2 regions of the Allobosea sp. F3-2 genome follow, and region 1 is predicted to be linked to the other one. Evidence: predicted binding sites of a transcription regulator. Region 1 holds the regulator's gene; the other holds the start of a gene.

What was found. Region 1 encodes LexA, which represses DNA repair genes until DNA is damaged. Its sites were predicted from a motif close to TGTTCNNNNTGTGTTCNG; they were not measured.
Region 2: a site for LexA is predicted at 1,207-1,224, ahead of FQV39_RS17785 (helicase-related protein). Genes of this name have one in related genera too.

Annotation. Positions count from the first base shown of each region.
Region 1 is NZ_CP042331.1:487,710-491,121, reverse strand. Features, by position in the region: gene FQV39_RS02375 (molybdopterin molybdotransferase MoeA) at 1-746, shown strand, start outside; gene lexA (transcriptional repressor LexA) at 1,000-1,710, shown strand; gene FQV39_RS02365 (ComEC/Rec2 family competence protein) at 1,869-3,412, opposite strand, start outside.
Region 2 is NZ_CP042331.1:3,870,635-3,874,046, reverse strand. Features, by position in the region: gene FQV39_RS17795 (KpsF/GutQ family sugar-phosphate isomerase) at 1-203, shown strand, start outside; gene FQV39_RS17790 (MerR family transcriptional regulator) at 427-846, shown strand; gene FQV39_RS17785 (helicase-related protein) at 1,263-3,412, shown strand, end outside.

The DNA of each region.
Region 1 (3,412 bases):
CGGCCCTCGGCCTCGCCGCCGCGATGGGCCATCCCTCGCTGCCGGTTCGGCGCAAGCCGCGCGTCGCGATCCTTGCCACCGGCGACGAGCTGGTGGCGCCGGGGGAGCCGGTGGGGCGGGACCAGATCGTCGCCTCGAACTCCTTCTCGCTTGCCGCGCTGGTCGAGAAGGCCGGCGGCGCCGTTCTCGATCTCGGCATCGCCCGCGACGATCATGCCGACCTCGCCGCCAGGATCGGCCAGGCGCGGGCCGCCGATGCCGATGTCCTCATCACGCTCGGAGGTGCCTCGGTCGGCGCCCATGACCTTGTACAAGAGGCGCTGACGCGGGCCGGGATGTCGCTCGGCTTCTGGAAGATCGCGATGCGGCCGGGCAAACCGATGATGACCGGCCGGCTCGGTCGGATGGTCGTGGTCGGCCTGCCCGGCAACCCGGTCTCCTCGATCGTCTGCGGCCATCTCTTCGTCCTGCCGCTGATCGAGGCGCTGCTCGGCATGGCCGAGGCCGACCGCGACCGCAGCATCCCAGCCCGTCTCGGCCGCGACATGCCAGGAAATGACGAGCGCGAGGACTATCTGCGCTCCACTTTGGAGCTGACCCCGGATGGCTGGATGGCGACGCCCTTCGACCGGCAGGATTCCTCGATGCTCGGCACGTTGGCGCGGGCGCAGGCGCTGACAATCCGGCCAGCCCATGCCGCGCCGGCAAAAAAAGGCGACGGCTGCCGCATCCTGCCGCTGCGGTAGCCTGGACCGTCTTTTCCGCAAGCGCACCGTCATTCCGGGCTTGTCCCGGAATCCATCATAGAGCGCCAGGCTTTTACGATGGATTCCGGAACGGCGCTGCTAACGCGGGTTGTCCGGAATGTCCGAAGTGTTTTCTTATCGGTGAAATGCCCGCGCATTCCGCGACGGCATCGCTGCTTGCGGAACACAAGTGGAACGCGTATGGTGTTCCTGCTTTGTTTCGAATCCAGCCTTCGAGGGGCCCGCGGGGATCATGCTGACACGCAAGCAACACGAACTCCTGCGCTTCATCCAGGAACGCTTGCGCGAGAGCGGTGTGCCACCCTCCTTCGACGAGATGAAGGATGCGCTCGATCTGCGCTCCAAATCCGGCATTCACCGGCTGATCATGGCGCTGGAGGAGCGCGGCTTCATCCGCCGCCTGCCCAACCGGGCGCGTGCGCTCGAGATCATCAAGATGCCTGACGGGCTCGGTGCCCCGCAGCAGCGGCCAAGGTTCAATCCCGCGGTCGTCCAGGGCGGCCTCGGCGCGCAGCCCAGTCTCGCCAAGCCCCGCCCTGCCGCCGATGAGGACAGCCGCTCCTCCATCGCGATCCCGGTGATGGGCCGCATCGCCGCCGGCACGCCGATCTCGGCGATCCAGAACCGCAGCCACACCGTCTCGCTACCGCCCGACATGCTCGGCTCCGGCGAGCATTACGCGCTGGAAGTGCGTGGAGACTCGATGGTCGAAGCCGGCATCCTCGACGGCGACACTGTCATCATCCGCAAGCAGGACTCGGCCAATACCGGCGACATCGTCGTGGCGCTGATTGACGATGAGGAAGCGACGCTGAAGCGGCTGCGCAAGCGCGGCTCCTCGATCGCGCTCGAAGCCGCCAACCCCGCCTATGAGACGCGCGTGCTCGGGCCTGACCGGGTCAAGATCCAGGGCCGCCTCGTCAATCTGATGCGGCGCTATTAGACCGCCGTAAGATCGGAGGAATCGTCATTGCGAGGAGGCGCAGCCGACGAAGCAATCCAGGAGGACTGGGCTGAACGTCTCACCCAGTCCTCCTGGATTGCTTCGTCGCTTTGCTCCTCGCAATGACGGCCCGCGATGTGCCTCGCCTGAAGAGCGCCTTATAAGGAATCCGGGTCGCTGTTCGCGAAGCCGGCTTGCAACGCCGGCGTCGATGGCGGTGACGGCTGTGCGGGAGGCGATGCTTTAGGGCGGCTCCAGGGGCGCTCTGCCGAGGCCCGTTCGGAGATGTGGCTGCTCCAGCCGGCACCGGCTCGATAGAGCGACGTCGCGCCATCGCGCGAGAGCGCCATCCGGTCGACCAGCCGGGCCTTGCAGGTCCCGTTCCAGGGAATCGCCGTGACGACGAGATCGGCGCGACGGCAATCCTCGATGATCGCCAGCCGCTCGCGCGCGTAGGAAACCGTGCGCCCGTCGGCGATTTTCGCGACGCAGCCGAGCGCATCACAGGCGATGCCGGCGCGCAGGGTCGGATCGTCCGGCGAACGTCTGTCGCCATCGGCTGCAAGCCATTGCTGCAGCACGAAACGGCTAGGCTTGCCCGCAATCGCGAGGCGGCCATCTGAGCCCCGCACCGCCAGTCCCGAACCGTCGCGTTCGACGAAAATTTCCGGCCGTTCCGGCTTGCCGGCGATGGCGACGCCGAGCATGAGAGGAAACGCCGCCAGCCAGCGCCAGGCTGTGGTCCAGAGCGTCAGCCACAGCAGCGCCAGCACGAAGCAGACCAGCACCACCGGGCCGAAGGCCGCGATCATCACGGTGGAATGGTCGATGGTCGCGACCCAATGCGCCACCTTGAGCACGACATCGGAAGCCAGCCCCATCAGCGCCCATGCCGGCCAGTCCAGCCCGAAGGGATAGGCCAGCACGCCAAAGACGGCCGCCGGCATGACGAAGAGCGAGACGAAGGGCAGAGCCATCGCATTGCCGAGCAGGCCGAAGGGGTTGAAAGTCTGGAAGTGATAGGCACCGAAGGGCGCTGTCGCAGCCGTCGCCAGCAAGGTGGTGACGAGGATGCCGAGCGCCGCCGTCCAGACCGGCCCCAACGGCCACGGCAGCACCGGAGGCGGCTGAGCACGTTTGCGGCCCTCCCAGCGTTCGGCGAAGGCGATCAATGCTGCAACCGCTCCGAAGGACATCTGGAAGCTCGGCCCGAGCAGCGCATCCGGCTCGCGCAGCAGCACGATCATCGCGGCAAGCGCGAGATTGCGCATGCTCAGCGCGGCACGATCGACGAGGATCGCGCCGAGCATCACCAGCGTCATGATCAGCGAGCGCTCCGTCGCGACATCGCTGCCCGAGAAGATGCAGTAGGCGGTCGCGCCGATCATCGCCGCGACCGCCGCGATCTTCTTGATCGGCCAGCGCAGCGCGGCTGTCTGGGAGAGCGCCAGCAGGGCGCGCGCCAGCCAGAAGATCGTCCCGGCAGCGAGCACCATATGCAGGCCGGAGATCGAAACGATGTGGTAGATGCCGGCGGCGCGCAGGTCGTTGTTCGTCGCCTCGGTGATCAGCCCCCGCTTTCCCGTGACGAGGGCGGCGGCGACCGCCCCACCCTGCCCGCCCCCCACCTCGGCGATACGCTGGGTCAAGGCATTGCGGGCCTGGTCGATGGCGACATCGACGGCAAGGCGCGTCGGTATCG
Region 2 (3,412 bases), 3.0 Mb from region 1:
CGACGATGGGCGGCGGCGGCTCGCTCAGGGCACGCGACATCATGACGGCGAATCCACGGCGCATCGGGCTCGATACGCTCGCCGTCGAGGCGCTGGAGCTGGTCAACCGCATGCGGATCACCGCGCTGGTCGTCGTGGACGAGCAGGAGAGGCCGGTCGGGCTGGTGCATGTCCACGACCTGCTGGCGATGGGCGTCGCCTGATCCCAGCCCGTCACGCTCGGGCTTGACCCGAGCATCTCGTGACGCGGAGGCTCCGGAGCCTCTGCTTGCCAGAGATTCTCGGGTCTGCGCTTCGCTCCGCCCGAGAATGACGGCGCGGCCGTGCGGATAGGCTCTTGCCATGTGGGCGGCGCGGTCTATCTAAAGCTGTAGAGACTATAGCTTTTGAGGTGAGGCCATGGCTGCACTGGACAGGCTCGAACGCGTGATGCCGATCGGCGCGCTGGCGGAGCGCACCGGAGTCAAGGTCGAGACGATCCGTTATTACGAGCAGGTCGGGCTCCTGCCGCCGCCGGAACGCTCCGAGGGCAACCAGCGCCGCTACGGCCGGCGCCATGCCGAGCGGCTCGCCTTCATCAAGCATGCGCGCGATCTCGGCTTCGCCGTCGACAATATCCGCACGCTGCTCAGGCTCTCCGATACGCCCGGCATCGCTTGCGACGAGGCGCATGCGATCTCCGTCTCGCATCTCGAAGAGGTTCGGGACAAGATCGCGAAGCTGCGCTCGCTGGAGAAGGAGCTGGAACGGATCGCCACCACCTGTTCTGGCGGTGTCGCCGCCTGCGACTGCGCGATCATCGAGGCGCTGGCCGATCACGGACAGTGCGCTCACGCCCATCATTGAGGCGGTCTGGCCGACTTGCCATTTGAACGGCCGAAACGCGCGGTCATCCCGGGCTTGACCCGGGATCCATGCCGGAGCGCTTCCGATGGAGGTTCAGGCATGGATCCCGGATCGGCGCCGCTGACGCGGCTTGTCCGGGATGACCGCGCGCCTGTTCGGTTGGAAAGCCTTCGCGTCAATTGCCTCTCGTTTCCGGGGCGGAAGGGCTTAAATAGGAAAGGTGCCGCGCGGCCTGCTGCCGCCGCCACGAGGGTTTCACGGGAGGGCGCGCTATGCCGGGATGGCCCATGCCGAAGGGAGGACAGCTCCGAAAAGGGAACAAATCCCGATTCTGCCGGAGTCCGCGATTCGGCCTCGCTTCGTTCCAGACTCGTTCCTGATTCCCGTCCACGCTCCCGCCCGCATGGGCGGGCGAGATGATCGGCTCCTTCGCCTTGCTTCCGTTTCGTTCGCTGCCACCTGCCGCCCGCGCTCATGGCGTGACGGCGGTGCTGGGGCCCACCAATACCGGCAAGACCCACCTTGCCATCGAGCGCATGGTCGCTCACCCCACGGGGATGATCGGCCTGCCGCTCAGATTGCTGGCGCGCGAGGTCTACCAGCGCGTGGTCGACAAGGTCGGCCTCAAGGCCGTCGCCCTCGTCACCGGCGAGGAGAAGATCAAGCCGGAGCGGCCGCGCTTCTGGGTCTGCACCGTCGAGGCGATGCCGCGCGACCTCGCGGTCGATTTCGTCGCGATAGACGAAATCCAGCTCGCTTCCGACCTCGACCGCGGCCATGTCTTCACCGATCGGCTGCTCAACCGCCGCGGCCGGGCCGAGACGATGCTGATCGGCGCCGGGACGATGAAGCCGCTGATCGAGCAGCTCATCCCCGGCGTCAATGTCGTCACGCGCCCGCGCCTCTCCAACCTGACCTTCGCCGGTGACCGCAAGATCACCCGGCTCCCGCCGCGCTCGGCCGTCGTCGCCTTCTCGGTCGAGGAGGTCTATGCCATCGCCGAGCTGATCCGCCGGCAGAAGGGCGGGGCGGCCGTCGTGCTCGGTGCGCTCAGCCCGCGCACCCGCAATGCCCAGGTCGAGATCTACCAGTCCGGCGATGTCGATTACCTCGTCGCCACCGATGCGATCGGCATGGGGCTCAATCTCGACGTCAATCACATCGCCTTTGCCGGGGAGCGGAAGTTCGACGGGCATCACTACCGCAAGCTCAACCCGGCCGAATTCGGCCAGATCGCCGGCCGCGCCGGGCGGCATCTGCGCGACGGCACCTTCGGCACCAGCGGGCGCTGCCCGCCCTTCGACGCGGAACTGGTCGAGGCGATCGAGAATCATCGCTTCGAGCCGGTGCGCCAGATGCAGTGGCGCAATTCCGACCTCGATCTGCGCTCGATCGCCGGCCTCATCGACACGCTCAATATCCAGCCATCTGAACTCGGGCTGACGCGAGCGCTGATCGCCGAGGACATGACGACCTTGGAGATTCTGGCAAGGGACCCCGATGTCGCGGCGCTGGCGCATGGGCGCGCAGCGGTCGAGCGGCTCTGGGAGGTCTGCGGCTTGCCCGACTACCGCAAGATCTCGCCGATGCAGCACGCCGATCTCGCGACGACGCTGTATCTCAGGCTGATGCGCCACGGCAGGCTCGATGCCGACTGGTATGCGACGCAACTCGCCTCGCTCGACCGCACCGATGGCGAGATTGACACGCTCTCCGCCAGGATCGCGCAGGTCAGGACCTGGACCTATGTCGCCAATCGTCCGGACTGGTTGCCTGATCCTGAGCATTGGCAGGGGATGGCTCGTCTTGTAGAGGACAAGCTGTCGGACGCTCTGCACGAGCGTCTGGCCCACCGATTTGTCGATCGGCGCACCAGCGTGCTGATGCGCCGCTTGCGGGAGAATGCGATGTTGGAGGCTGAGGTCACCGCGACGGGCGACGTGCTCGTCGAGGGCCAGCACGTGGGAATGCTGCAGGGCTTCCGCTTTACGGCGGACCCGAAGGCCGGTGGGGCTGAGGTCAAGGCCCTGAACCTGGCGGCGACGAAGGCGCTCGGCGCCGAGATCGAGTCGCGGGCGGCGCGCGTCGTGCTGGCGGGCGATGATGCCTTCGTGCTCTCGCATGATGGGCTGGTGCGCTGGACCGGCGAGCCGGTGGCGCGCCTTGTCGCCGGCGAGAAGGTGCTGGAGCCGCGGCTGCGCCTTCTTGTGGAAGAACACCTCACCGGAGCAGCGCGCGAGCAGGTCGAGGCGCGCCTCAATCTCTGGCTGAAGAATCACATCACCCGCCTGCTCGGCGCGATCCAGATCCTCGAAGCGGCCGAGAGCGTCATCGGCATCGCGCGCGGCATTGCCTATCAGGCGGCCGAGGCGCTCGGCGTGCTCGAGCGCTCCAAGGTCGGCGAGGAGATGAAGGCGCTCGATCAGGAGGGCCGCGCCGCGCTGCGCCAGCTCGGCATCCGCTTCGGCGCTTTCCACATCTATATGCCGGCGCTGCTGAAGCCGGCGCCGCGTGCGCTCGCCGCCCAGCTATGGGCGCTGAAGCATGGCGGGCCGGAGACGGCCGG